DNA from 4 places in the Exiguobacterium sp. SH4S7 genome. Region 2 is predicted to be linked to each of the others. Evidence: riboswitches for the same ligand, from Rfam matches in the RefSeq annotation. Region 2 holds a riboswitch; each other region holds the start of a gene.
The links. A riboswitch is a leader RNA that binds a small molecule or an ion and turns the genes downstream of it on or off. The one in region 2 is predicted to bind S-adenosylmethionine.
Positions count from the first base shown of each region.

Region 1: another riboswitch for S-adenosylmethionine. It lies ahead of metK (methionine adenosyltransferase); the one in region 2 lies ahead of EVJ29_RS10035 (aminotransferase class I/II-fold pyridoxal phosphate-dependent enzyme).
Region 3: another riboswitch for S-adenosylmethionine. It lies ahead of msrA (peptide-methionine (S)-S-oxide reductase MsrA); the one in region 2 lies ahead of EVJ29_RS10035 (aminotransferase class I/II-fold pyridoxal phosphate-dependent enzyme).
Region 4: another riboswitch for S-adenosylmethionine. It lies ahead of EVJ29_RS12110 (Na+/H+ antiporter NhaC family protein); the one in region 2 lies ahead of EVJ29_RS10035 (aminotransferase class I/II-fold pyridoxal phosphate-dependent enzyme).

Region 1 covers NZ_SJUT01000001.1:402,887-410,459, reverse strand. Annotated here, with positions in the region: gene EVJ29_RS02020 (MDR family MFS transporter) at 1-581, opposite strand, end outside; gene EVJ29_RS02015 (TIGR01212 family radical SAM protein) at 758-1,735, shown strand; gene EVJ29_RS02010 (tRNA (mnm(5)s(2)U34)-methyltransferase) at 1,689-2,258, shown strand; gene EVJ29_RS02005 (alpha/beta hydrolase) at 2,290-3,006, opposite strand; gene EVJ29_RS02000 (GNAT family N-acetyltransferase) at 3,096-3,566, opposite strand; gene EVJ29_RS01995 (YtxH domain-containing protein) at 3,731-4,228, shown strand; gene metK (methionine adenosyltransferase) at 4,269-5,477, opposite strand; SAM riboswitch class I at 5,609-5,728, opposite strand; gene pckA (phosphoenolpyruvate carboxykinase (ATP)) at 6,047-7,573, shown strand, end outside.
Region 2 covers NZ_SJUT01000004.1:199,599-207,171, forward strand. Annotated here, with positions in the region: gene EVJ29_RS10030 (iron-containing alcohol dehydrogenase) at 1-914, opposite strand, end outside; gene EVJ29_RS10035 (aminotransferase class I/II-fold pyridoxal phosphate-dependent enzyme) at 911-2,086, opposite strand; SAM riboswitch class I at 2,163-2,263, opposite strand; gene EVJ29_RS10040 (AI-2E family transporter) at 2,441-3,541, shown strand; gene EVJ29_RS10045 (MDR family MFS transporter) at 3,800-5,044, shown strand; gene EVJ29_RS10050 (peptide MFS transporter) at 5,187-6,680, shown strand; gene EVJ29_RS10055 (glutamine synthetase family protein) at 6,733-7,573, opposite strand, start outside.
Region 3 covers NZ_SJUT01000001.1:771,572-779,144, reverse strand. Annotated here, with positions in the region: gene rlmN (23S rRNA (adenine(2503)-C(2))-methyltransferase RlmN) at 1-1,028, opposite strand, end outside; gene EVJ29_RS03905 (amidase family protein) at 1,098-2,492, opposite strand; gene EVJ29_RS15540 (hypothetical protein) at 2,535-2,774, shown strand; SAM riboswitch class I at 2,819-2,918, shown strand; gene msrA (peptide-methionine (S)-S-oxide reductase MsrA) at 2,980-3,498, shown strand; gene EVJ29_RS03895 (GRP family sugar transporter) at 3,528-4,391, opposite strand; tRNA gene EVJ29_RS03890 (tRNA-Ala) at 4,536-4,608, shown strand; gene EVJ29_RS03885 (four-helix bundle copper-binding protein) at 4,724-5,056, shown strand; gene EVJ29_RS03880 (3'-5' exonuclease) at 5,124-5,690, shown strand; gene EVJ29_RS03875 (bifunctional glycosyltransferase family 2/GtrA family protein) at 5,718-6,779, opposite strand; gene EVJ29_RS03870 (sodium:calcium antiporter) at 6,891-7,573, opposite strand, start outside.
Region 4 covers NZ_SJUT01000006.1:166,488-174,060, forward strand. Annotated here, with positions in the region: gene ald (alanine dehydrogenase) at 1-670, opposite strand, end outside; gene EVJ29_RS12090 (PucR family transcriptional regulator) at 802-2,025, opposite strand; gene EVJ29_RS12095 (divergent PAP2 family protein) at 2,130-2,555, opposite strand; gene trhO (oxygen-dependent tRNA uridine(34) hydroxylase TrhO) at 2,673-3,614, opposite strand; gene EVJ29_RS12105 (TVP38/TMEM64 family protein) at 3,838-4,470, shown strand; gene EVJ29_RS12110 (Na+/H+ antiporter NhaC family protein) at 4,507-5,790, opposite strand; SAM riboswitch class I at 5,862-5,957, opposite strand; gene EVJ29_RS12115 (GGDEF domain-containing protein) at 6,056-7,573, opposite strand, start outside.

The DNA.
Region 1 (7,573 bases), on a different contig from region 2:
TGGACGATTGGACGACCCGGGTTTTTCAAGTAACGCAGGCCGAACAACAGCACAACGACGAAAAGGACCGACAAGAAGAAGTTCGCATAGAAGATCCACTCGATGTTGATACGCGCGATCTGACCGCTCATCGCCGTCCCGAGGGCGACACCGACGTTTTGGGCGACGTAGATCGCGTTGAACGAGCGTCGACCGCCTTCAGGCCAGATCAAACCGGCAAACGCGTACACGGTCGGAAAGACGAGCCCACCCGAGAATCCGATCAAACCGAGCCAAGCCAAATACCCGAAGAACGTGGCATGAAACAATAAGAAGCCGAGCGAGCTCGCGAGCAACAGCCCGACCGAGATGACAAGCGTCCGCTTCCCGCCGATGCGGTCGAATAACGTCCCGCCGATATAGTTACCAGCGATCGCGAGCGCTGAGTTGACGAGCAGCGCAATACCTGCGAGCGTCATCGACTCGCCTAAATATCCATTAATGTAGAGTGTGTTAAATGGCCATAAAAAAGACGCCGCCGTTGTGTTGAGCGCCATCGCAATGACTAGAATCCATACCGAAATCGGCATTTTATTGTTCATACCCGTTACTCCTTTCATTCCTTTAAACGATAAAAAATCCGGCACGACGGCCGAATCTGTGATGAGTCCTTCTCCAAGCTAACGGAACGCTACATAACTGTCAAGAAAATTTACTTATTATGAAGTAAAGCAAGCTCCACCTTGTGATAGCATGAGCAAGGAAGGAGAGGATAGCATTGAATAATCCGTTTGGCCAAGCTAGATTCCACAAATTAAATGAAGCGTATCGTCGCGAATTCGGCGAGAAAGTGTTCAAAGTCCCGCTCGATGGCGGCTTCACGTGTCCGAACCGCGACGGCCTCGTCTCAAAAGGCGGCTGCACGTTCTGTTCGGATGACGGCAGCGGCGATTTTGCCGGCAACGCCTGTGATCCGATCCCGGTCCAGTTCGCCGAGGGCACGGCCCGTCTGCATCGGAAATGGAAGCAGGCGTCGTATATCGCCTACTTCCAAGCGTTCAGCAACACGTACGCACCCGTAGAGCGCTTGCGCGAGCTGTTCGAACCGGCACTCGCAGAAGAAGGCGTCGTCGGACTCGCGATCGCGACACGACCCGACTGTCTGCCAGACGACGTCGTCGACTATCTCGCTGAGTTGAACGAGCGGACGTCGCTCACGGTCGAACTCGGCCTGCAGACGATCCATGATTCAACCGCGAAAAAGATTAACCGGGGCCACGACTATAAGACGTTCCTCGACGGTCTCGCGAAACTGCGGAGCCGGAACATTTCCGTCTGTGTCCATATCATCAACGGGCTTCCCGGTGAAACGCCAGACATGATGCTCGACACGGCCCGAGAAGTTGCTAAAATGGATATACAAGGAATCAAGATCCATTTGCTCCACGTCTTAAAACAGACGCCGCTCGCCAGACAATACGAGTTGGGGCTGCTCGAACTCATGGACGAGACGACATACGTCTCGCTCGTCTGCGATCAGCTCGAGTACTTACCGCCTGAAATCGTGATTCATCGATTAACGGGCGACGGTCCACCCGACTTATTGATCGGACCGACGTGGAGCCGGCACAAAATGGCCGTCTTGAACGCTATCAACGCCGAGTTGGAACGTCGTGATTCCTTCCAAGGAAAAAAGAAGGATGAGATCTATGGGATTAATGAGAGTTTTACCGTTCGCGAAGCATCTGTTAAGTGAACACGTTACAGACGGTGCCGTCGCCATCGATATGACGGCCGGCAACGGACACGATACATTGTTTCTAGCAGAACGAGTCGGCAGCGGCCACGTCTACGCGTTTGACGTCCAAGAGGCGGCAGTCAAGGCGACGACAGACCGCATCACCGCCGCCAATCTGCTTGATCGTGTCTCGGTCGTCCACGACAGCCACGACACGGTCAAGGCGGTCGTCGCGGATGAAACCCGTCCGATTACGGCGGCCGTCTTCAATCTCGGCTACTTGCCTGGGAGCGACAAGTCGATCACAACGACCGGCAACACGACGATCGACGCCCTCGAGCAATTGCTCGACGTGATGGCCGTCGGCGGTGTCATCGTCGTCGTCATCTACCACGGCCATGAGAGCGGGAAAGTCGAGCGGGACGAGGTGCTCACGTACGTCGAGTCACTCGACCAAAAACGAGCCGGCGTTCTCCGTTACGGTTTCGTCAACCAAATCAATCATCCGCCATTCATCGTGGCGATCGAAAAACGGGCATGAAAACAGGCGACTCACGCGAGTCGCCTGTTATTTATTCCCGAATCAATTCATAAAACGTTAACAGCGTCTCCGCGAACTTCGTGTTCAACCGTTCATAGCCAAAGTGCGGGAACCCTTCGAGTCGACGGATGTAGACTTGGTCGCCGCCGATTTTGCGGCAGACGTTCAACGTCAGCTTCACGTCGGCGAAACGATCGTCCGGCGCGTAGAAGCAAGCGAGCGGTAAGCGAGGTAAATGTTTCTTCTCCTCTTGATGCTCGACGATCTCTTCTTCGATTTCGCGGTACTGCGCGTATGTGATCTCGCCGAAACGAGATGACTCTTCCCCACCACCGGTGAACGTCATCATACTGAGCGGCAAATCGGGGCGGAACCGGTCGACCGCACTGGCGACGACTTGTTTGAGCCCGCCGATTTGGCGGGACGAATGCCAATCAAAGAGCGGGGAGATGTATGTCAAACTCCCGAGCGGCACGTCGTACTCTTGCAGGAGGCGGTTCGTCAAGAGCGCCCCGAGACTGAAGGCGATGACGTGAATTGGTAGTTTGGACTGACTCGCTTCCCGTAGCGTGTTCTTGATCAGCTGTTTATGGTCTTCTGCCGTTAGTCCGACCGTCTGTCCGGTCACGACGAGCACCTCATAGTCGACACTGAGTCGCTGCAAAAATGCTTCGCTGAGTCGGGACGTGAACTGCAACGGGTAAACGATCACGATGACCCCTTTTCGTGATTCTTCTTCATATGTCATGCTGTCACCTCATTATTAGTATGTCTCATCAATTCTAACAAAAAACATCAGCCGCTGACTGATGTTTGAAAGAAAATCCGTCTGGAGTCTTAGCGTGGGTCGTAACGCAAATGGATGAGCTCCATCGGTTGATCGTACACTTCTTCTTGAATTCGGTTCAGTTCGGTGAACGCTTGGTGGCTTAAGAACGCGATCGCCTGCTCGTTCGAACTCTCGACGTACAGCTCGATCGGCTGCGCTTTCCGCTCTTGGAGATGCGTCAGCAGTTCTGCCCCAAGTCCTTGGCGATGGTGAGCCGGATGAAGATAGAGACGAAGCACTTCCCACGTATCACCGCGGTCGATCGCATGGTAAAACCCGATAACGTCTCCTTCGGCCTCACCGACGATGAACAACTGTTCTTTCGCTTCTTCACTCGAACCGATGGCCCGGACGATCTCTTCTTGTTGATAGGCGCGCTCCATCACCTTAGACCGAACGTCATCTGTCACACTGATGGTCGCAAGTGCGATATCTCGAATCGTGGCGGCATCTTCTGGTACGGCTTCCCGCATCTTCATAACAGCTTCCCCCTTTTGGCCAATCTAGTACTATCATTCCCCATCACGTAAAAAATATCCTGCCCTTCTATTACTTTTTCGTGTCGAAATCAAGCAGAACGTTATTTTCTATTTTAACTAGGGTATATGAGTACCAATGCCAACTTACAAAGGAGTGTTTAGACATGGAACCAACATTACAAGACGATCCGCACGCAGCTAACGCTAACAACCCGAATCGCCAATTCGACCAAACCAACTCGGGTGGTCCTAGAATCAACGTCGTGACCGGAATGCTTCTCGGTGCGCTCGTCGGCGGTCTGATCGCCCTACTTAGCTCGTCGAACCGTGAGACGACGAAACAGTCACTCACGAATGCGAAGTCGTCTGTCGGCGGTCTCGTCGACACGATCAAAGAAGATCCGGCCGGTAAAGCGTCTCAAGTCATCGAGCAAGTGAAATCGGCTTCAGGTATGATTCAAGAAGTGTCGACCGATGTGCAAAACGTCTATGAAAAAGTTGTCGGTGAAGTCGACACGGTCAAACAAGACGTGAACAAAGTCGTCGAGACGGCCCAGGAAGCAAAATCAGATTTGCAAGATATTGGCGAGAAAGTCGTCGAGGCGAAAGATACGGCACTTGGCAACGAGAACGCAACAAACGAAAATAAACCACAAGCATAATAAAAAACGACCTTTCTCGCGAAAGGTCGTTTTTTATTGCTTATGCGAAACGTTTTGCGCCTTCTTCAAGCACTGCCGCTTTGTCCGTCTGCTCCCATGGGAGTTCAACGTCTGTGCGACCAAAGTGTCCGTAAGCTGCTGTCTGTCTGTAGATCGGGCGACGAAGGTCGAGCATCTTGATGATGCCGGCCGGACGAAGGTCGAAGTTCTCACGAATGAGTTCAACGAGTTCAGTCTCGCTCAATTTACCAGTGCCGAACGTGTCCACCGCGATTGAAACCGGGTGTGCGACACCGATCGCGTATGCAAGTTGAACTTCCGCTTTGTCAGCAAGTCCAGCTGCCACGAGGTTTTTCGCCACGTAGCGGGCCGCGTATGCTGCCGAACGGTCAACTTTGGTAGGATCTTTACCTGAGAACGCACCACCGCCGTGGCGAGCGTATCCACCGTATGTGTCGACGATGATTTTACGTCCTGTGAGACCTGCATCACCTTGTGGTCCACCGATGACGAAACGGCCAGTCGGGTTGATGAAGTATTTTGTCTCGGCGTCGATGAGTTCAGCCGGGATGACTGCTTCGATCACGTGTTCTTTAAGGTCCGCTTGGATCTGCTCGAGCGTGATGTCTTCTGCGTGTTGCGTCGAGATGACGATCGTATCGATACGGACCGGGTTGTTGTCTTGGTCGTATTCGACAGTTACTTGCGTCTTACCGTCTGGACGAAGGTAAGTGAGCGTTCCGTTTTTGCGGACTTCTGCCAAGCGACGTGACAATTTGTGAGCGAGTGAGATCGGGAGCGGCATGAGTTCAGGTGTCTCGTTCGTTGCATAACCGAACATGAGGCCTTGGTCACCGGCACCGATCGCATCGATTTCTTCGTCAGTCATTTGACCTTCACGAGCTTCGAGCGCTTGGTCGACACCGAGTGCGATGTCTGCCGACTGCTCGTCGATTGCTGTGAGTACAGCACAAGTCTCAGCGTCAAAACCATATTTGGCGCGCGTGTAGCCGATCTCACGAACAGTTTCACGTACAACTTTCGGGATATCCACGTAAGTCGATGTCGTGATTTCACCAGCTACGAGCACGAGACCTGTCGTGACAGACGTCTCAGCCGCAACGCGGGCGTTTGGATCTTCAGCCAAAATTGCATCCAAAATCGCATCTGAGATTTGGTCACAAATTTTATCCGGATGTCCTTCAGTGACGGACTCCGAAGTGAAAAGTCGACGGTTCAAGTTTGACATTTCGAAAAACCTCCTATTAATAAGGGTGATGTGTGGACGGTACTCGTTCCCCTTACGCGTTGCTTTGGGACGGTAATGAAAAAAACCTTTCGCCACGTTCAATGGGAAAGGTTGAATCGTTCTTCCTTACCCTCTTATCGTTCGAAGCTGTCGCTTCGCTTCAGGATAGCACCTTTTCCGAAAAAGACTACAGGATCGGACGGTTGCTGGGCTTCGTAGGGCCTTGTTCCCTCCACCGCTCAGAATAAGAGTATCCGTTACGAACACCATCATATAAATGCCATACCGTTCTGTCAAGCGTATCCGCTTAATTTGTAAATTTCTTCGTAATCACGGAAATCATTTATGTTTGTGAAATATCAAACATTTTTTTGACGGTTTCCGTTTTTTCACTCCCCGCTTATACAGAATATGTTAGAATGTCTTTGTAAGAAAGCGCTTACTTTAAAGGGTAAAGAAATGCTTGTTTTTGATTAGTGTGTCACATATAATAAAAAGTGTCATACTAATTAATCGCGGAAGTATGCGGATTTCATCCACATCTATTTAGGGGAAAGGTGGGATTCAGGATGGCGACTACGCTCCTGAAAATCGAAGAATTAATTAAGGGTGCCGATGTATTACGGAACTTAACGGTTCCAGAACTGGTGGAAGAAGCCATTCGTAACGGTGAAGGCGTACTGACGAAAGACGGGGCTTTATCGGTCAGTACAGGGAAATTCACAGGGCGGTCACCGAAAGACAAATTCGTCGTCCAAGATGAAGTCAGCAACTCGTTAGTGGACTGGGGTCCGGTCAATCAGCCGATCGCAGAAGACAAGTTCACCGCTCTTCTCGACAAAGTCCTCACTCATCTCGAGACGAAACAGAAGCTGTATTATCTCGAAGCTTCGGCTGGAGCAGATGAGCACTACACGCTACCGGTACGCGCCATCACCGAGTATGCGTGGCACAGCTTGTTCGCGAAGCAGTTGTTCTTGCGAGAGTGGCCGACGAGAGCTGCGTTTGACCCATTCACGGTCATTTATGCACCGAGCTACAAGGCCGACCCAACAGTTGACGGGACGAACTCAGAAACGTTTATCCTCGTCTCGTTCGCCAAACGTACCATTCTGATCGGGGGAACAGAATACGGCGGCGAAATTAAAAAATCGATTTTCTCGGTCATGAACTTCCTATTACCTGAACAGCACGTCTTGTCGATGCATTGCTCGGCCAACGTCTCGGACGCCGGGGAGACGGCGCTCTTCTTCGGACTATCGGGCACGGGCAAGACGACGCTCTCGGCCGATACGGAACGTCATCTCATCGGTGACGATGAGCACGGTTGGTCGCCAGACGGCATCTTCAATATCGAAGGCGGTTGCTACGCCAAGACGATCAACTTGTCACGTGAGAACGAGCCGCAAATTTATGACGCTATCCGTTTCGGATCGTTGATCGAAAACGTCGTCTTGAACGAAGACCGCTCAGCCGACTACAAAAACATCTCGCTCACCGAGAATACGCGAGCAGCTTATCCGATTCAATACATCGATAACGCGATGCTCCCTTCACGGGCCGGTCACCCGAACACGATCGTCTTCTTGACGGCCGATGCTTACGGGGTGCTCCCGCCGATCAGCAAGTTGACGAAAGAGCAGGCGATGTATCACTTCCTATCCGGCTACACGTCAAAACTAGCCGGCACGGAGCGCGGCGTGACTGAGCCACAAGCAACGTTCTCGACTTGCTTCGGCTCACCGTTCTTGCCGCTCGCCCCGGAACGGTACGCCGACATGCTCGGTAAGTTGATCGAGCAGCATAACGTCGACGTCTACCTCGTCAACACGGGTTGGACCGGCGGGGCTTACGGTGAAGGGTCACGTATGAAGCTCAGCTACACACGGGCCATGGTGAACGCCGCAATCAACGGTCAATTGCGTGACGTCGACACTGTGAAGCACGACATCTTCAACGTCGACATCCCGGTCCATATCGATGGCGTCCCACAAGACGTGCTCAACCCACGTGACACTTGGAAAGATACGGCTCATTACGATGTCGAAGCGCGAGCGCTCGCCTTGAAGTTCCAACAAAACTTTAAACGATTCACG
Region 2 (7,573 bases):
TCGACCAGTTGCGGGATGTCGGCCGGCACGAGTCCGAGCGTCTCAAGTGACGTCGGCGCGCCGATCCTGGCGAGCCACGCCTCTAAATATGGGGCGTCAGACGAGCCACGCAACCGTTCTTGGACAAGGAGGCCGAAGCCGACCTTGTCGCCATGTAAGAACGGATGGGTCGACTCGAAGCGGCTGAGCGCGTTGTGGACAGCGTGGGCGACGGCAACGCGTGTCCCGGCGTCCCCGAAACCACCGACGGCACCGCCGACGGCAAGGATGTGATCGACCGCGAACCGGGTCTCTGGCCCATACGCGGTGAAACTGGACTCACTCAAGTCGAGTTCGACGAGCCGGCCGCATTGCTCGGCCAAGGCGAGACCGGTATTGACGCCGGCATCAGGCGAACTGTCGCCGCTCAAATAGCGGGCCTCGTAAAACTTGGCGACCGTGTCGATGACGCCGGCCCGGAAGTAGTCGTACGGCGAGTCGGTCACGACCCTTGCGTCGACGATGACCCGCTCGATGACGACGCGAAACACGTCGTAGCGGTCATAGGTGCCGTGCTCGTCATAGATGACGCTGAGCGGTGTGAAGGCGGCACAGTTCGAGGCGAGCGTCGGGATGACGATCAGCGGGACACCTTGCCGGTAAGCGACGAGTTTCGCCGTGTCGACGAGCTTGCCCCCACCGACGGCAAGGAGGACGTCCGCATCCTTCAAACGGAGCCGTTCGACCTCGGCGTCCGTGCATTCGCCACGGAACAGCGATGTCGGATAGGCAGTGATCGCTGGCAGGACACGCTTGACGACGTCAAAACCGTTCTGCCCGCGCAGCACGTGAGCACGACGGCCAGCGATCAATTCATCGAGCCGCTCGAGCCCGTCATCCGCATGGTCGTACTCGAGCACGGCTTGGCGGATCATGCCCGGACCTCTTCATACGTCGCGAACAGTTTCTCGATCCGCTCGACGGCCTCGTCGATCTTCGGCTCGGCGGAGACGAGCCCGAACCGGACGTACCGCTCGCCTTCTGAGCCGAAGAAATAGCCCGGCGTCACGGCGACCCCTGCCTCGTGGAGCAGCTTATGCGAGAACGATTTTGCGTCCCCGTCCGGCACTTTCGCCCAGACGAAGAACGAGCCACTCGGGGCCGTGATGTCCCATCCGGCCTGACGTAACCCGTCGACGAGCCGGTCGCGGCGGGCCTCATACAACCGTGACAAGTCGTCCCGGAGCGAACGTGGCGACTCGAGCGCGGCGATGGCCGCCTCTTGGATGGCCGAGAACACACTCACATGGACGTGGTCTTGATACGTGTTGATCGCCTCGATGATGTCGCGGTTGCCGACGGCGAAAGCGACCCGCCAGCCGGACATGTTGAACGCCTTCGACATCGTATACACCTCGATGCCGATGTCTTTCGCACCCGGCGTCTGCAGGAAGCTCGGCGGGACGTGCCCGTCGAAACCGATGCTGCCGTACGCGAAGTCGTGGACGACCATGAGGTCATGCTTATTCGCGAACCGGACCGTGTCGTCAAAGAACGCGGGCGACGCGACGGCGCCGGTCGGATTGCTCGGGTAGTTCAAATACATGAGTCGCGCTCCCTGCGGATCGAGCGTCTCGTAATCAGGAAGATAGCCGTTCTCTTCCCGGAGGACGAGGTCGTGGACGACCGCACCGGCGAGACGCGCCCCCGAGATGTAGTCCGGGTAGCCCGGGTTCGGGAGCAACATGCCGTCACCTGGCTCGAGCACACATTGCGGGAGCGTGATGAGTCCCGACTTGCTGCCGATCAAGATGGCCACTTCGGTCTCGGCATCGAGCGCGACGCCGTATTCGGTCTGGTAGAACGTCGCGACCGCTTGCTTCAGGCGCGTCTGTCCCCGGAACGGTCCGTATTGGTGTGTCGCCGGGTCGAGCAGGGCCGTCTGCAACGCCTCACAGATCGGGGCCGGTGTCGGCAAGTCGGGCGTTCCTTGGCCAAGCCGGATGACCTCGCGGCCTGAACGCTCGAGTGCGGCGACTTCAGCGGCGAGTCCGACGAAATGCTGGGGTGGTAACGTTTTAAGTAACTTCGAGCGTCTGTCTGTCATGAATAGTCCTCCTATGCAAAAACACCCCTTTCCGAGGAAAGGGGTGTCGAGATACGGACGTATTCAAACAACCACCTTTCCATCTCTCAAGGTCACCTTGCTGGAATTAGCACAGTATTGAAACAATCTGTTGCTGAAGCTTCATCGGGCCAGTCCCTCCGCTTCTCTTGATAGAAAGTGTTTTTATATGCAATTGATAATTTCTGTAATATGTCATTTAGTAAACCAAACGTTACCAACCTTGTCAATCCTTATTTCAAAAATTCCTTACCGCTATTGAATCCCGGTAAAAAAACGTTCATAGTAAAAGGTGAACGTTATTCTGCAAAATTTACAGCATGAGGGGATAGACCATTGGAACTAAACCGTCAATTGATATGGAAGTTAAGCGTGATCGGGCTGATTCTGCTCGTCCTATGGAAAGTCATCAGCGAGCCGGACACGATCTCTCGGGTCATGCAGTATGCGTTTCAGCTGTTGACGCCGATCATCATGGGGATCGCCATCGCGCTGCTCCTCAACACCGTCCTATCCTATATAGAAGAGCGGTTCCACTTGAAGCGCTACCAAGGCTTGTTGATCGTCTACGTCACGTTCATCGGGATCCTTGTCGTGTCAGCGGTGACGCTGTTCCCTCGCATCTATTCGAGCGTCGCGTCTCTCATCGAGGAGCTCCCGTTTTATATTCGCCAAATCGATGGCTTTCTCGGGCAGCTGAAAACGTATGTCGAGGAGTATAATGCGACGATCGCCCAAGCGATCGATTTTAACCGGTTCGAGGAACGGTATTCCGGATGGGTCGAGACGGCCGTCGTGTCTTCGGTCGGTTACGTGTCGAGCTTCACGATGACGTTGATCAACTTGTTGATCGGGATCGTCATCTCGATCTACTTGTTGAAAGACAAGGAAGTGTTCGCCCGGATGTTCAAGCGTCTACTGTACGCGATGTTCCCGGTCGCCTCGGCGAAGACGACGATCGACATCTTCCAAGAGATGGACTATATCTTTAAACGCTACATCATCGGAAAGTCGCTCGACTGTCTCATCATCGGCGTGATGGCCGTCATCGGGCTCTTGATCATCGGCGCGCCGTACGCGCTCTTGCTCGGTGTCATCATCGGGGTGCTGAACTTCATCCCATACGTCGGGCCGCTCTTAGGGATGATCCCGGCGTTCATCATCACCTACTTCTACGACCCGTTCACGGCCCTGCTCGTCTTGTTGTTCATCTTCTTGCTGCAACAGTTCGACGGACTTTGGCTCGGCCCGAAAATTCTCGGCGACAGCGTCGGGATCACCCCGTTCTGGGTCATCACATCGATCATCATCGGGGGGAGCCTGTTCGGCCTCGTCGGGATGTTCATCAGCGTACCCGTGACCGCGATGATTCAAGTCGTCTTGTCCCGGTTGATCGATTATCGGCTCACCCGCAAGAATTTAAATGAACTGTTATGACGCAAGTCAAAATATGTTGACACATTTCAAGAATCTGTCATACAGTTGAAACGAAGAGTAAACTTTCAGAAAGGAGGACCCGCCATGTCAGTCATGACGCAGCCACATCGTATCCAATTTCATACTGACAGGTCGGGGTCTTCCGTTTCATGAACTGAAGTCACCCGCCTGTCTTCCGAGGCGTGCATAAGCAAGTAGGGACGAGTATGCCTCCGTGCATCCTTCGTCCCTTTTATTTTGTAGAAGCAGGTGAAACGCATGATTCAATCACTCAAACGGCTCGACCGTAACATTTGGATTCGCTTCCTCGGCGAGACGATCACCGGTGTCATGATGTTCATGATCGCCCCGTTCCTCGTCCTCTATTACAGCGACAAGCTCGACAGCTACGTCCAAGTCGGCGTCATCTTAGCGACCGGACCGATCATGGCGCTCATCGGCTCGGTCGTCGGCGGACGTCTCGCCGACTTATACGGTCGAAAACCGGTCATGATGACCGCCATCCTCGGTGATGCGGTCGCGCTCATCGGTTTCGCTTTCGCGGAAACGTTTTGGCCGCTGCTCCTTTTGAACGCCATGCTCGGTTTGACGAACTCGCTGTTCCACCCGGCAGCGAGCGCGATGGTCGCCGACGTGACCGAGCCGGAACAGATGAACGAGGCGTTCGGTCTCTTACGGATGGGGCATAATATCGGGGCGGCGTTCGGTCCCCTGCTCGGCAGTGCCGTCTTGTTCATCGACCGACAGTACATCTTCTTCACGGCAGCGTTCGTCTTCGCCTTGTACGCGCTCGTTCTCGGACGTTTCATCCGCGAGTCGCTCCCAGAGACGACCGAAGCGGAGACACCGTCGAACCGTGACGTCTTACGCGTCTTTTACAACGACAAAGTCTTTCTCGTCTTCATCTTCGCCGGCGTCTTCATCTCGATGGGCTTCTCGCTGATCGAGAGCATGTTGCCGCTGTTCTTGAAAGAGTCGATGCCGTCGTTCACCGACCGCGAGAACCCGTTCGCCTATCTGCTCGCCTTGAACGGCATCATGGTCGTCTTGTTCCAATTCCCGATCGCCTCAAAACTCGGGCGCAAACCGTTCGGCAACGTCATGCTGGTCGGGGCGACGATTTTCGGGATCGGGATGATGTTGATTGCGGTCGTGCCGCGGCTCCTCTATACGCTCGGTACCCCGTACCTCGTCCTCGTCGGTATCCTGCTCGCCGTATACGCGTTCTATACGCTCGGCGAGATGATCATGTCGCCCGTCCAACAGACGTTCATCGCCATGATCGCCCCCGAGAACATGCGCGGTGCCTATAACGGGGCCGCCAGCATCCAATGGTTGATCGGCGGCGTGACCGCACCGCTCATGGCCAGCCTGTTCCTCGACCAACGCGCCGGGCACATCGCCCTCATCCTTGTCGGGGCGGCAAGTTGTTTGTCGGGTCTCATCTATTGGCGTCTCGGGAGATATGTTAGCGCTGAAGAAGCCAGGCAAAAGACCGCTTAATTGTTCAATCCACCTAAAACAACTTGGTTTAGGTGGATTTTTGTTTCGTTTCAAATCTGTTAAAATTTGAACTTCACTTTCATTTTTCCTTTACAAACATAATGATTCTTCTTATGATAATACGGTCAAGGAGGGATCTTTCATGGAAAGGATCGATAAACAGAAAATTGTGGACAGTGTGCCACAAAAAGGATTTTTCGGACAGCCGAAAGGCTTGTTCACGTTGTTCTTCACTGAATTTTGGGAGCGTTTCTCGTACTACGGCATGCGGGCCATCCTCGTCTTCTACATGTATTACGAGGTATCGGAAGGCGGTCTCGGTCTCGACCAGAACGTCGCCCTGTCGATCATGTCCGTGTACGGCGCGCTCGTCTACATGTCAGGAGTCATCGGGGGATGGCTCGCCGACCGCGTCTTCGGGACGTCCCGGGCCGTATTTTTTGGTGGTGTGTTCATCATGCTCGGTCATATCGTCTTGTCGATCCCGGGCAGCCTCACGTTCTTGTTCATCTCGATGGGTCTCATCGTCATCGGGACCGGACTGTTGAAGCCGAACGTGTCGAGTATCGTCGGTGACCTGTATCACGAGACGGACCGTCGCCGTGACGCCGGGTTCAGTATCTTCTACATGGGGATCAACCTCGGGGCCTTCATCTCGCCGTTGATCGTCGGCGGCGTCCAAAAGAGCTACGGCTTCCATTGGGGCTTCGCTCTCGCCGCGGTCGGGATGTTCATCGGTCTCGTCGTCTTCGTCCTCACGAAAAAAGGCAACCTCGGCCTCGCCGGGTCTTACGTGCCGAACCCGTTGACGGCGTCTGAAAAGAAGAATGCGATCAAGTACACGACATTGGCCGTCATCCTCATCGGAGGATTACTGGCCATCCTGATCCCACAAGGCTTGTTCACGATCAACACGTTCATCGGTCTCGTCGGTGTGTTCGGGATCTTCATCCCGACGATCTACTTCATCGTCATGTACCGGAGCCCGAAAACGACAGAAGTCGAGCGGTCACGCATCATCGCCTACATCCCGCTCTTCATCGCCTCGGTCATGTTCTGGGCGATTCAAGAACAGGGCGCGACGATTTTGGCAAGCTATGCCGATAAGCGGACCGATCTTGAATTTTTAGGGTTCACGCTGTCGCCGGCCTGGTTCCAATCACTGAATCCGTTGTTCATCATCCTGCTCGCCCCTGTGTTCGCCTGGTTATGGGTGCGGCTCGGTGATCGTGAGCCGAGCATCCCGACGAAGTTCGCTTTCGGGATCTTGTTCGCCGGTTTGAGCTTCCTCGTGATCTTGCTGCCGGCCTACTTCGGTGGACCGGACACGCTCGTCAATCCGCTCTGGCTCGTCCTCAGTTACTTCATCATCGTCCTCGGTGAGCTCAGTCTGTCTCCGGTCGGTCTGTCGGCGACGACGAAACTCGCCCCGGCCGCCTTCTCGGCCCAAACGATGTCGCTTTGGTTCTTGTCGAACGCGGCGGCACAAGGGATCAACGCCCAGCTCGTCCGGTTCTACTCGCCAGAGAACGAGATGCTCTACTTCGGGATCATCGGCGGAGTAGCGATCGTGCTCAGCATGATCTTGTTCGCGCTGGCCCCGGTCATTAAAAAGTATATGCGCGGTATCCATTAAGTCAAAAAAACGCCATTCCTCGCGCGAGGAATGGCGTTTTTTATTTATCGGATTACTTACGGACTTGGATGAGCGACAAGTAACGATCGATCATGTCGTGGTTGAAGTAGTCGTGGAAACGGTCTTGCTTCAATGCTTGGATCGACTCATGGAACGTCGCCGGGAGCGACGAGATGCCTTGGCTCTCGATCTGTTTCGCCGAGTACTCGAACAAGTCGTCCTCGTTCGGTGCCGACGGCTCGATCTTATGCTCGATCCCTTCAAGACCGGCGTAGATGAGCGCCGCAAGTGCCAAGTACGGGTTCGCGCTCGGGTCTGGGTTACGGACCTCGACGCGTGTCGCGCTGCCGCGTGAAGCCGGGATGCGGATCATCGAGCTACGGTTCGACGGGCTCCAACAAATGTTGACCGGTGCCTCGAACCCTGGGACGAGGCGCTCGTATGATTCTGGGAGCGGGTTCGTGAAGATGGCCGTCGCCCGGGCATGCTTCAAGATCCCTTCGATGAAGTGGCGGGCCGTGTGCGAGAGACCGTAGTCAGACTCCGGCTCTTCAAAGGCGTTATCGACCGGGTTGCCGTCTTTGTCGTTGTTCCAGACCGAGATGTTCAAGTGCATCCCTGAACCGTTGACGTCACGGAGCGGTTTTGGCAAGAACGATACTTTAGCCCCTTTTTCCTGTGCCGCGAGCTGGACGACTTCCTTGAAGAACTGGATGTTGTCCGCCGTGTGCAAGGCGGTGTCGTACTTGATGCCGATCTCGTGTTGGGCCGGTGCGACCTCGTGGTGGACCGCTTCGATGTTGAATCCGACCTCGCTCAAGCGGTTGGCGATATGTTGACGTACTTCGTAGCCTTTATCTTCTGAACGTGTCGAGAAGTAACCGGCCTCGTCA
Region 3 (7,573 bases), on a different contig from region 2:
CGTAATTGGCCGCACGCCGCATCGATATCGGTCCCGTGCTCGAGACGCACGCCCGTATTGATGCCCCGTTTTTTCAAAACGTCGTAAAACGCCATGATGTCCTCGGTCGTACTCCGTTCGTACTGGATGTGCTCGTTGACCGGGTTGTATGGGATCAAGTTGACGTAAGACTTGTCTTTGATGTCATCGATCAACGCCGCGAGTTCTTCGGCATGTTCCGGCAAATCGTTCACTTTCGAGAGCAAGATGTACTCGAACGTGATCCGTTTATTCGTCTTCTCGACGTAGTAGCGGATCGCCGGCATCAGTTTATCGAGCGGGAACGCCCGGTTGATCTTCATGATTCTCGTCCGCAGCGCATCGTTCGGCGCGTGCAGCGAGAGGGCCAAGTTGATGCGCAGGTCAAGGTCGGCGAACTTGTAGATCTTGTCGGCGAGCCCACTCGTCGAGACGTTGATTTTACGAGGAGCGATCGCGAGACCGCGCTCGTCTTTGACGACACGGAGGAAGTCGACCAAGTTATCAAAGTTATCGAATGGCTCCCCGATTCCCATGACGACGATGTGGCTGACGCGGTCATCTTCACCGACCTCGTCTAAATAGTGTTGAACGGTCATGATCTGTTCGACGACCTCACCCGCCGTCAAGTCGCGTGTTTTTTTCAAGAGGCCGCTCGCACAGAAACTACAGCCGATGTTGCACCCGACTTGTGTCGTCACACAGACGGAACGTCCATACTTATGGCGCATGAGCACCGTTTCGATATAATGCCCGTCGTGCAGTTTAAGTAAGAATTTGACCGTGCCGTCACCCGCTTCTTGTTTGACGAACAGTTCTTGTGTCGTCAGCGCATAGTTCGCCTCAAGCTGTTCGCGAACTTCGGGACGAACCGCGATCTCGTCGAGCCGTCTGACACGGTCGATGTAAAGCGAGTCCCATATTTGTCTGGCGTGGTAGGCACTGTATCCCCAAGATACGCAAGCGTCCGACAGCTGATCAAATGTCAGCCCATATATAGATGATTTCATTGTAATCTGTCCTTTCTTCAATCCGCATACGTACCATTGTAGCGGACGTGAGCGACAGGTGCAACGTTCTTACATAGGCGGGATCGGACGCGTCACGTGGCGTTCGAACGCGTAGGCGATACGGATGAGGTCTCGTTCCGCATAGCTCGTACCCGTGAATGACAGCCCGAAAGGTGCCCCGCTCTGTTTGAGCTTGTATGGGATCGTGACCGTCGGGTGCCCTGCCTTCGCCGCCATATCGTAATTCAAGTCGTGTGGCAACGCCAGGGCGTGAAGCGTTTGTTCCATCAATAAACGATCGAGGCCGTCCGTTTTCGCGTGCCGGACGTCGGCTAAGCGTCGCTCGAGGTAGCTCGACTCGGTCAAACGCCCTGATAACTGATTCGCTTTCTCGAACGTAACTTGTCCGTGCGGGATCGTTTCCGGGTGAAGCTTGTTCCAGTCCATCAAGTCCTTGAGCGTTTCATACGGGAGCGCTGTCGTCGCCAAATACGCCTCGATCCCGAGCTTGAACTCATGGTAGAGGACGTCGCCTTGGTCAAGTCCGTCGTTTGACGGCAGGTCGACTTCGACGAGCTCGACCCCGCTCGCTTTGAGTAACGCCAGCGCCGCTTGATAGAGCGTCTGTTCTTCATCCGACAGTTCCGCCTTCACGAAACCGACGCGCATGCCGACGGCTTGACGTTCGTCGAGACACGTCCGGTACGGTGGACCGGCCGGTAGATGTGTCGTCGCCGGGTCCGAGTCGTCTTCCCCGCACATCGCTTCTAGTGCGAGCACCGCGTCGCGGAGCGTCCGCGCCATCGGACCGGCCGTATCTTGCGACCGCGAAATCGGGATGATCCCACTCCGGCTGATGAGCCCGACCGTCGGTTTGATGCCGACGATGCCGTTATGGACGCTCGGGTGGATGATCGACCCGCTCGTCTCGCTGCCGACAGCGAGCATCGTCAAGTTCGCAGCGACCGCTGACGCCGAACCAGAACTCGAACCGCCGACGTCGAGATTGTCACCATACGGATTGAGCGTCTGGCCACCGACCCCGCTCCATCCGTTCGGCATGTCCTCCGTCAAAAAATTGGCCCATTCCGATAAATTGGCTTTGCCGAGAATGACCGCCCCGTGCTCACGGAGGCGACGGACGAGTTCAGCGTCACGACCGGCAAAGTGATGCTCGAGCGCTACGGCGCCGGCAGTCGTCCTCATGAGTCCCGCCGTCTCGATGTTGTCCTTGAGTAAAACGGGAATACCGAGGAGTGGCAGCCGGTCTCCGCGTCGGTAGGCACGGTCAGCCGCCTCCGCCTCAAACAACGCGTCCGGGTTCACTTGGATGACCGCTTTCAGTTTATCGTTCAAGCTAGCGATCCGTGTCAAATAGTAGGCCGTCACGTCCCGGGCCGTGAACGTCCCTTCTTTATATCCGCGCTGTGCGGTCTCGATGTCTAGTTCAAATAAGTCTTGCATCCAATTCCCTCCTTATAGGCAATGTTATTCGGTATTCGCTTAATGCATCGAATCCCCTTCTTTTTATCGCCATTGGATGTGCAACTTGATACACTAGAAGAAACGTTATTGGAGGTAGCCATGTCCCGCTCTTACATCCTTGTTTTACTGTCCGTGTTCGCCCTGTTCTTTCTACAATTGTTTGGGGATGATTTGCCGTGGGCATTCCCTGCGTCCATCGCCCTCATTATCTTGATTGTTGGTGCCACGCTATTTCAACTTCGGCGCACACCAAATCGTTGACGTTTAAACGAGACAGATGATATGATGCTGTCACCAACTACATATCGATATCTTGAGTGAACGAGAGACCTGGCTCTACGACTTCACAGCAACCTGCTTCGGCAAGGTGCTACTTCCAGCAAGGCATCGCCTTGGACGATATGACAAAACGCTCATGTCGATGACATGGGCGTTTTTTTGGAATGAACATGAGGGGGATTTTATTTTGGAAAAAGCTACATTCGCAGGTGGTTGTTTTTGGTGCATGGTGACACCGTTCGAGGAACAGCCAGGAATCGAAGGAATCGTATCCGGTTATACAGGCGGACACGTTAACAATCCGACGTATAAAGACGTCAAGACAGGCACGAGTGGTCACTACGAGGTCGTCGAGATCACGTTCGATCCTTCTCAATTCTCATATGAGCGCCTGCTCGAATTGTATTGGATTCAGACTGATCCGACCGACGACGGCGGCCAGTTCCAAGACCGCGGGCAACAATACGCGCCCGCCATCTTCTATCATACGGAAGAGCAACGCGTGGCGGCAGAACAGAGTCGCGACGCGCTCGCCGCGAGCGGAAAGTTCAAACAACCGATCGTGACGAAAATCTTACCGGCTGACGTCTTTTACCCGGCCGAAGACTATCATCAAGATTATCATAAAAAAAATCCGGCCCACTATAAAGCGGACCGGAAACAATCTGGCCGTGACGAGTTCATCGACCAGACGTGGACAAGCTGACAACGACGGGCCTCATGCCCGTCGTTTTTTTAGCTCTTGGCAAGCCCGAGCATGAATCCAGCGACCACGATCAGACCGATCCCCATAAACACGAAGACACGTTCTTTCGTCGTCTTTTCTTCTTTTAACAAGTAAATGCCACCGAGCGTTGCGACGACGACGTTCAATTGTGACAAGGCGAACGACGTGGCGATGCCGACTTCTCCGCTCGAGACGAACAACCCGAAATTCCCGATGCCCCAGGCAAGCCCGGCGAAGATGTTCTTGAACGTCTTCGGATCAATTTTTTTCACATCTTTTTCACGAAGACTGAACAAGAGCGCGGCGATGAACATCCCGAGTGACTGCGGTAGGATGGCGGTGATGCCGTCCACTTCAAAGTAGTTGGTCAGGACGGCGTACGTCACGTAACCGATGCTCGAAACGAGGAGCACGAGTAGCCCTTTTTTCAAAGCACTACTGCTGTCCGATTCTTTATTTTGTTGATATGACGTCATGACGGCCCCGATGATGATCAAAACGAGGGCCGAGAAGCCGAGCCATAGCTCGGTCGATGTCTTCCAGTCCCCGAGAACGATGACTCCGAACAGTGATGTCCCGACAAGCTGCATCCCTGTACTGATCGGCATCGCTTTCGAGACGCTTAAAATTTGGAACGACTGGAACTGAAGGTACTGTCCGAGCGCCCAGAACACACCCGAAATGAAACCAGTCACGATCGCGAGCGTCGTGAACTCTGGTTTGAAGACGAGCGCGATGACAACCGCCATCACCATCGCGCCGATCGTCGTGCCGATCAATTGTTGAATCGGCTTGCCGCCGACAATAGATACGATAAGCGGGATACTCCCCCACATGAGTGCGGGCAGTAGCGCTAGCAAAATCATCTCCATACGTTGCACCTGCTTTCTTAATATAACATTCTGTCTATTTTTCCCGGCTCTAGCGCTCATTAAACTTCAAAAAAATGATTTTCAAACTTCTTTCGTTTTTCTTGTTGCCAAATCATTTATTAGAATGATATAATAATTTCCAACGGGGCATTAGCTCAGCTGGGAGAGCGCCACGCTGGCAGCGTGGAGGTCAGCGGTTCGAGCCCGCTATGCTCCATTCCTTAAGTCGGTCCACTGATGTGGGCCGGCTTTTTTGTGTCCCCGCCTCGGTTTAAGTCGACACGAACCGGGTAATGATTGTAAGACATCATTTATCTTAAGGGGGACTTCCAATGAACCGAGCCTCTGTCGAAGAGACGATTTTGGCCGTGATCGATTGTATCCGGGCGAGCAACCATTGCTTCTCGAAATGTTTACAAGAAGAAGACCTGCTGATGGTCTCGGAATGTATCCGGTTGACGAAAGAATGTGCCGAAGTCGCCACACTCACCTTGAACGCGCTCGAAACCGACTCTGCGTTCACAAGACCGATCGCGGCGCTCTGCGCGCAAGTGTGTGATACGTGTGCCGTCGAATGCGGGCGTCACTTATACGACCATTGCCAACGTTGCTCTGAGGCGTGCTTGCGCTGCGCCGAGGCGTGTCGGCACCTCTCGGCCGCATGATCGCTTTCCAGTCTAACCTTGTGTTAGACTTTTTTTGTACAGATTTTTAACGAAGAGAGGAACTTTTATGCCACATTCTATTCTAGCAATCGACGTCGAGACGGCCAATCGCGACAGTCGGAGCATCTGCTCTGTCGGTTGGAGTTTACTTACAGACGGTGAAGTCGTCGAGACGAACCAATTGCTCGTCAATCCTGAGGAAGACTTTGACCAAGGCAACATTCGCGTCCACGGGATTCGCCCGAGCGACGTCTGGGACGCCCCGGCATTGCCCGAAGTGCTCGAACAGCTCTATCCGACACTGAACGCCGTCGACGTCGTCATAGCCCATAACGCCGCGTTTGACATGGGTGCGCTCCGCAAAGCGATCGCCAAGTACGACTTGTTCACTTTCCCGACGATTGAATACGGCTGCACCGTCAAGTTGTCCCGCAAGCTATACCCGGGGCTACCGAACCATAAGTTGAACACGATGGCCGAGCATTTGAACGTCCCGTTCATCCACCACGATGCCGCCGAGGACGCCCGCGTCTGCGCCCTGCTCATGCGCGACATGATGATCAAGACCGGGATTACCGACGTGCGCGAGTTGCACCGCTACACGTCGGTCAAACTCGGAACGCTCGCTTATTGACGAAAGGCCCGACAGCTGTCGGGCCTTTTAGCGTTTGAAGATCCATCTCTTTTGGACGTAGTAACTCAATACGAACAACACACTGTCGACGGCGACCTTGAGGATGACCTCGCCGTCCCGGAACAGCAGGAACAACACGTAGACGAGACTCGCCGACAGCGCCATCTGCACAGCGACCAGCCCAAAGTATTTCAACATCGAGCGCTTCGCTTTCGATTTGAAGACGACTTTCCGGTTGACGTAATAATTGAATAACGAAGACACGATTCGCGCCAAAACCGTCGCCACGATGACATGGACTGATTCGAACCATGGATTCAATAAGAAAATCAACAACGCGTAAACGCCGATGTCCATTAAGAATGAAGCGACTGATGATAAAGAATAGGCCAAAAACATGCGATAAATGAGAATCGAATCGATGACTGGACGAAAATGTGAAGACGCGTTCTCGTCAACGTATACCGTTTCGATCGGTGTTTGATGGATCGGTACTTGCAATCGTTTCGTGAACGTCAACATGTTCATCTCGAACTCATAGCGGTTGCCCGGAATATCGATCAGTTGCTTGGCATAGCGGAGCGGAATCGCCCGCAGTCCGGTCTGTGTGTCGTTCAGACGGAGACCGCTGCCGAGCAACATGACAAATCTCGTCATTTGATTGCCGAACCGGCTCCGGAACGGAATCGCAGGCGACGAGAAATCACGACAACCCATGATCAGATGATGCGGCCACTTCACCCCTTCATCGTACAGGTTACGGACGTCCGCCGGCAGATGTTGTCCGTCCGCATCGACGGTGATCACGCCGGTCGTCTCCGGGTACGCATCGACGATGTGGCGGAGCCCGGTCTTTAGCGCTGCGCCTTTGCCGGCATTTTGTTCATGCTCGAGCACAGCGGAGACGTCCGCCTTTACGCCATCAAACACGGCACGGCACGTATCGGCACTGCCGTCGTTCACGACGATGACATGGACGAACCCTTTGTCCTTCAACTCCTGGACCAGTGTGACGAGCGCTTGATCAGGGTTATAGGCCGGTATTAATACGACATAGTCGTCTAAACGTTCCACGGCATGCATTTGCATCGCCACCCCTCCTTCTTTCCTCTTATACCCCAGTCAGACGAAAGTGATACCGAGACAAGAAAAAAAACGTGATGGCTTTGCGCCATCACGTCAAACAGACGAGCTGATGATTCATCCGGTAAAGATGAGATATGAAGAAACGGCGTAGACGAAGACGACGAGAATCGAAGGAAGGGCGTATCTGACTTTCGATGTCACGTCTTTGCGAAGGACGCTGTACATGACCAAGATCGACAGAATCGTGATCCCGATCGCCGTGACCAAGTGTGATGCCGACACATCCGCTAAAATCGACCCGTTCTGATAAAATACGTCCGACATGGCGATGATGAGCATGTTGAAGATGTTGCTCCCTAAGATCGAGCCGAACGCCAAGTTGACGTTACCGAGTTTCAAGGCGACGAATACCGCGACCGCTTCAGGCAGCGACGTCGACGCCGCAATCAAGAAACTACCGACGAAGCTTGAACCGAGCCCTGTGACGACAGCGATCTGGTCACCCGTGATCGACAGCGCCGTCCCGGCCGCCATGATGACGAGTGCCGCGATAACAAACCCGACGCCGGCTTGTTTCACTGAAATCGTATCAGTCACGCTCGCACCGACTTCTTGCTCGACTTCTCGTTCGGCCGTCGGTTCTTGAGGCCGCTTCCCGATATAGTAAATCCCAATCGCATACAAGACGGCAATTAATATCGCGTCAATGCCAATGCCTAGTACCGTATAATCAATCCGGACGATGAGCGCGATCATCGTGACGAGCGTCAACATCAATCCGAGACTGGCCGTATATA
Region 4 (7,573 bases), on a different contig from region 2:
TATTATAGCGGTTCGAGATGAGCGTGTTGATCGTGTTCCCGAACTGGTCGTCGATTTGGCGGAGACGAGCCGGGCTGATGTCCATGATTGTCACGTTGGCTCCGAGACCAATGGCGATGCGGGCCGCGTTCATCCCGACGACACCGCCCCCGATGACGGTGACGTTCGCACGAGGCACTCCAGGAAGACCTGACAAGAGGATCCCTTTGCCGCCATGCGGTTTTTCTAAAATTTGCGCCCCGATTTGAGCAGCCATCCGTCCTGCGACTTCGCTCATCGGTGTGAGCAGCGGAAGCGTGCGGTCGACTTCGACCGTCTCGTAGGCGATGGCGGTCATGCCTGAATCGACGAGCGCTTTCGTGAGTTCAGGTTCGGCCGCTAAATGTAAATACGTGAAGAGCGTAAGGTCTGAACGGAAATATTGATACTCTGACGGCTGTGGCTCTTTTACTTTCAAGGCGAGTTCAACGTCTCCCCAAACGTCCTGTGCTGAATCGACGATGCTTGCCCCAGCGTCGATGTACTCCATATTCGTGAAGCCGCTCCCGATGCCGGCTCCCGTCTCGACGAGCACCTCGTGTCCGAGTTCCGTCAAGACTGATGCACCCATCGGCGTCAACGCGACGCGGTTTTCGTTATTTTTAATCTCTTTCAGTACCCCGATTTTCATGTGTAATTCCCCTTTCTATCTGCTGACACAATTTGTTCACACCTCTAGTATAGACCCAAGTGAAATCGCTGTCTTTAGCATGGATTCTAAAAGCGACAACCCCCACTTTGTGATTTTTCACAAAGTGGGGGTCAGTCGTCTTGACGATATTGTCCGGCCTTGATCGCTAAATAAATAGCGGCCCGTTCCGGGAGCGAGACTTGGGTGATGCTCGTCAGTTCTTCGATCCGTCGAATCCGATACAAGACCGTGTTCGGATGGATATGGAGGTGGGCGGCGACTCGTTTGACGTTCCCGTCAAAATAGAAATACCATTCAAGCGTCGTCACGAGTTCGGTGCGGTGGACTTGGTCATACGCCTGCAACCGTTCGATCGTCGGGTGCGTCTCGAGGCGCAGGCCGATTCGTCTGGACAAATCGGGGACGAGTTGATAGATGCCAATTTGTTCGAACGCCCGGGCACTAGCGAGCTCGAACGGGAACTTCCGGCGTAGCGATGTGACCCGTCTTGCTTCCTCGGTCGCGGCATAGAGCGTATCGCTTTCGAAGAAACGCCCGCTAATCCCGAGGCGAGGTTCGGCGTCAGTGAACTTGTCTTGAAGCTGGGTCTCGAAGCGACCGGCCCACTGGAGGAGGGCGCCCTCTTCTTCAGACAGCTCGGACTTCATATAATGCCAGACGAGCAGTTGTTGGCCGTCGATAGCGTGGAGGACGACCTCGATCGCTTCTTGTGTCGCAAGCGCATAAAATAACCGCTCAGCGAATTGCGGAGTGATCGGCTGCAAGCAGTCGATGATCGTCAGGCGACTCGCGACGGCAATCGGGGCAAGTTCGTTCAAGCGTTCCCGATGTGCGGAAGCGAGGTATGGCGAAGCGAGCACTTCTAAAAAGAAACGCTCGAGTTCGGCATCGATGCGACGTTCGTGCATGGCGATCGTCATGAGCAGTTTCTTGGCAATACTTGCCCCTTCCTTCAAGACGGTGAGCTCCTGCTCGGAGAAAGGGGTCGTCCGGGCCAGGCTCCAAATGTAGCCGAGCACGTCTTCTTGCTGCTTGATGACGACGGCGGCGCGCTCGCCGAGACCGATGGCCATCCGGGCCGGGATGACGACAGGCTCGTCTCGGTCGATCAGCTCTTGCAGGATACCGCTTTCCCACAAATCTTCGATGACGGCTTCCGGGACGCGACGGCCGATGATGGTCGCGATCCTAGCCGGGTCGGTCGAGTCGGGATGCGTGCTATAGGCGAGTAGCTGATGGTGGCGATTTTCGATCGTGATCGGTGCGCGGATCGCTTGCCCGATCGCTTCGGCAAGCGTGTCGAGTGATTCATATGATTTCTGTAAAAAAGGCATGTCGATTCCTCCTCTCTATCACTATACCGTCTCTGTTGTGAAAGTTCACAAAAAGATGGACAGTTTTTGAGAGGGGACCGACATGCCTGGACATGTGTATCGTTTTACATTGGGAAAAATAGTCCGACGACGAGGCCAAGCAATGCGCCGACGATGACTTGGTACGGTGTATGGCCGACGAGTTCGTTCAAGATCGGCGTGTCGTGCTTGATCCCTTTAAAATAGTCGTTCAATAGACGGGCTTGGAAACCAACGGCTTGACGGACGCCGGTCGCGTCGTACATGACGATCGTCGCGAACGTGAGCGCGAGGGCGAACATGCTTGAGTCGAGGCCTTCAGCCCGGCCGATCGCGGTCGCGAGCGCGACGACGGTCGAGGTGTGGGAGCTTGGCATTCCGCCTGAGGCGAACATGATTTCAAGTTCAAAGTCACGTGTTCGAATGAGTTCGGTCACAAGTTTGGCCGCCTGGGCGATAAACCAGGCCAGTATTGCGGCGAGTAACGGTTCGTTAAAGAGCAATTCAGTCACTTCCTGTCTGACAATAGTATCTACACTATACCCGATTCCATGCCGCGCTAGACGTAAAGTTTCTGTCAAAAATAGCGTCGCGGGCATTTGCCCGCGACGCTATTCGGTCGATTTTTGTTACCCGACGACGCCTTCAGTCTCTTGAAGTTTTTCCGCGATGTTCTCGATGATAAAGCGGTTGCGTGGATGCTCCTGACACTCTTTCGAGCATGAACGCATCTGTTTCGGCTCACACTCTTCACAACAGAAGTGTTGGGCGTTACATACCGGGTTGGCACAATTAACGTAACGGACCGTCTTCGTTCCGCAGTGCATACATGCTGAAACGACTGACGGATTGACCGTGTTGACCGGGACGTTGATGCGCTCGTCAAAGACGTAAAGCTCGCCGTCCCAGTTTTCACCTTGCGTCGCTTCGTCCTTGCCGTACATGGCGACGCCGCCTTTTAAATGGAAGATGTTGTCGTGACCTTGGTCACGCATATATGCGGTAAATTTCTCGCAACGGACGCCTCCGGTACAGTACGTGAGAAGTGTTTTCCCTTCGTAGAGGTCTTTGTTCTCCTCGAGCCAGTCTGGCATGTAACGAGAAGCCTCTACGTCGATTTTGATCGCATTTTTGAAGTGACCAAGATCGTACTCGTAGTTGTTACGAACGTCGAGGATGACGACATCATCGCGATTCATCATCTCTTTCCATTCTTCCGGTTCGAGATACGCACCGTGTTGTTTAGGCACGTCGAACTCGCCATCAAAGCGCCACGTCACGAGCTCTTGTTTGTGACGGACAAAGATTTTCTTGAAAGCATGCTCTTCGACTTCATCGATTTTGAACTCGATGTCGCTGAAGTATGGATCGGCTTTCAAGTCGTTCATGTACTGTTCGGTTTGTTCCCAAGTGCCCGAGCACGTCCCGTTGATTCCTTCGGAAGAAATCAAGATACGTCCTTTGATCCCGAGGTCCTTACAATACTTGAGGTGTTGTTGTGTCAGTGTTTCTGGGTCCTCGATGTTGACGTACTTATAGTACAGTAAGACCCGCATTGGTTTTGTTTCCATGTTATTGCTCCCCTGTGTTCAGTTTTTTGCAGGAAAACGAACGTTGGGTTGTGTCGTTCGACGAATGAACTTGCCTGCAACCACAAGTCCATTATTATATGATAGATATCACAGTGAAATTTCGCAAATACTTTTTATTTTTTTTTGAGGAGGGCAGGGGGATGCGTCCTCTTGAACGAATTCGGGTAAAAGGTAGTAACGAAAGCCGAAGGTGGAAACTGAAATGCTCACATCACTCCAACAATATATATTGAACATCATCGAATGGCTCCAAGGACTGCCGGGAGGTCCTTGGGCTGGACTCGGGGCCCCGTTCCTGGAAGCGATTTTCCCGTTCCTCCCGCTCGTCTTGATCATCTCGGCGAACGCGGCCACGTATGGCTTCTGGCTCGGTGTGCTCTTATCGTGGATCGGCAGTTTGGCAGGGACGCTCCTCGTGTTCGCCGCCGTCCGATACGTGTTCCGCAAACCGATGACGCGTTGGCTCGAAAAACATAAACAGGGTGTCTATTGGCTCGATCGCATCAACCATATGAGTCCAATCTCGCTCGGATTCTTATATTCGTTGCCGTTCATCCCGGTCAGTTTGATCACGTACTTACTCGCCTTGATTCAAATGCCGCTCCGGACGTTCGTATTGGCGGCCGGATTCGGGAAACTGCTCGTCGTCGTCATCTTCTCGGTCATCGGTGATCAGTGGCAAGAGTTCATCCAAAGCCCGTTCCGCTTGTCGATGCTCGGCTTGCTCTTGCTCGTATTGTGGGCGATCAGCCGGGGTCTCGAAGAACTTCTCAAACGGCGCGCTTTCAAAAAACGGAACGAAGAGCTCAAACGTAAACGTGAAGCGAGAACATAAAAATCCTCGAAGGCGACCGCCTTCGAGGATTTTTGCTTAGTTGGTTTTTTTGAAACGTGGGAAGTTGAAGACGATCGCCAAGCCTCCGCAAATGAACAGGAGGAACGGATAGAACATATACGGGACGAGGGCGGGGGACGCCGTGTTCGTCAACTCGGCGGCGATGAGGAGCTGCGCCCCGTAAGGCAGAAGTCCTTGTACCCCGCACGAGAAGATGTCGAGTACGCTCGCTGACTTTTTCCGTTCGATGTCATACGTATCGGCGATATTCGCGGCAAGCGGGCCTGCTACGAGAATCGAGATCGTATTGTTCGCCGTCGCGACGTTCGTCGCACTGACGAGCCCGGCGATGCTCCATTCCGCACCAGCCCGGCGTTGAATCCGTGACGTGAGTGCGTCTCGTAAATAGGTGAGTCCACCGTTATGCGAGATGAGTCCGACGAGTCCGCCCATGAATAACGTCAAGAGCGAGATCTCGGCCATGCCCATCATGCCGTCGGCCATCGCCGTGACGTAAGACGTGACGGCCAAGCTTCCGTCAATCAGCCCGATGATGCCAGCGAGCGCGATGCCGCCGAGCAAAACGAGGATGACGTTCAGTCCGGTCAAGGCGAGGACGATGACGGCGAGATACGGAATCAACTTGTACCATTCGAACGCGGCCACTTCAATCGTCGACTCTCCGCTTGAGAGAACGGCTAACAGGACGGTCGTGATGATTGCGGCCGGGAGCACGATCCAAAAGTTGGTCCGGAACTTGTCGCGCATGTTCGTCCGTTGTGTCCGGACGGCGGCGATCGTCGTATCCGAGATGAACGACAAATTGTCTCCGAACATGGCCCCGCCGACAACGGCCGCGGCCGCGATCGCGATATTGACCCCGCTCTCTTGATGGATGCCGAGCGCGATCGGGGCGAGCGCGGCAATCGTACCGGTCGATGTGCCCATCGCCATCGAGATGAAAGCGGCGATGACGAACAGTCCGCTCAGTAAGAGTGACGGTGGCAGGAACGTCAAGGCCGCATTGACCGTCGCGTCAATCGCACCGATTGCACCGGCGACGCTCGAGAACGCACCGGCGAGCAGGAAGATGAATATCATGATCAAGATGCCTGGATTACCGGCACCTTGGGCGATGCGCTCAACGGTCTGAGTGACGCTTCCTTTCGTCATCATCGCAGCGACAATTAAAGCGATCAACGCCGCGATCAGCACCGGGAACTTGTAAAAGTCGCCATAATAAATACCCGCCCCGATGAAGAAGACGAGGAAGACGAGCAAGGGCAAGAGTGCCCATTTGTTAGCTGTTGGTTGTTCCAATCGATTCACCTCATTTCATAGAGTAGAAAAAAAGAGCCTTCCGAAAAAGGCTCTCTCTGTAAGAGACACCCTTTTCATCTTTCGAGCAGAACGCTCGCTGGATTTGGCACAGGTTACCCGCTGCCGAGACATCTAAGGGCCAGTCCCTCCGTCTCTCTTGATAAAAAGTCGTCATGATGTAGTTGTTAGACACGTTTCCTAACGTACCTGTTTCAAATCGGGTTGTCAACAGAAATCCCCCTGCGCCAGTGGACGCGGGGGGAAGTCATGTCGTCAAAAAGTTGTAATGGGCGACGCGGTTACGACCGGCGTACTTGCCGCCGACGTAAAGGGCCCGGTCAGCGTTACGAATCGTATCATCAAGCCGTTTGTCGCCGAACGCTTGAATCGTATCGACACCGATCGAGGCGGTCACGGGAATATCGACCCCATCGACACGGAACGGCTTATCTTCAATCTTCTGCCGAATCCGTTCGGCGATATCGACGGCTTGGTCGACGTCGCAATGATTGAGCAGCAAGATGAACTCCTCGCCCCCGTAACGGGCCGCAAAGTCATCGGTCCGGAGCATTTGCCGGATTCGCCGCCCGAACTCTTGGAGCACGCTGTCTCCGACTTGGTGACCGTGCGTGTCATTGATTTTTTTAAAGAAGTCGATGTCGAGCATCGCGACCGAGATCGGGTACATCGAGCCGTCCGAGATTTGTTGAATCCCATACTCGTAGAACGCGCGCGCATTGGCGAGCAGCGTCAAGCTATCGGTGCGGCTTTCCGTGTATAGGCGGTCGCGTTCGTGGCATCGGCTGATCGTTCGGTTGAACGATTTCAACAGTTTTACCATCTCGTTTTGAATGATGGGCGGATAGCCATAGACGTGTTCACCGATCATGACGATACGTGTGCGAATCCCGTCAATCTCTTCTGACTGGACCGAGATGAAGCTGTGGTAATCGTCATGAAACGCATCTGACAACGCTGCGTCCCATTCGAAGCGCATCTCATAATCGACAGACTTGGCGTGTGGATGGCGCGCTTCCATCAAGTCGAAGACGAGCGGACGGTCGATCGGCTGTCGCGTCAACAAATCGAAATAGAGCGTTCGGTCGAACAGGACGAACTCGACAAACCCTTTATCATATTGGTTGAGGCGCTCACATTGACTCAAGAACACTTCAATCGCCTGGGCCTCGCTTTGAGACAGGGAGACGGCCTCTTTCGCTTCATCGTACTGTTCGATCAATGACTTGAACGCGTCTTGGCGCCCTTTTTGAATCATCAACCGCTTAATAAAGAACGTGAGGGCGGCCGCGATGCTGCTGACGACGAGCAAGTTCGTCTCACGGAAGAACGACGCGGCGAAGATGAAGACCAAACTGACGATGTATGTGTAAAACGCGATGCTCAAAAAATCACGGACCGGGATATCGACGCGGAACCACCAGCCGACCTGATACTTCTGGACGACCGTGTTCAAAATGATGGCAATGATCAGACCGACGAGCGGAACGAACGAATCCTGCGAATAGAAGCCAAGACCAGTTTCACCTCCGAGGGCCAAGTAAACACTTGCCGGGATGGCGATTTCTAAAAATGACGTGATCGCGTTCCAAGGATAAGTGAACCGAAAGCGGCGGAGCGCGACGCGCGGTTTTAGGTTGGCGAACTGAAAGACGAGAAGTCCGATTTGGTTGACGAGGAGCGCCGTCTCAAAATCAAAGAATAAAAAGATGATGAGGACGATGCTTTCTGAAAACGTGAAATAAATGCCTTTTCGTTCAATCGA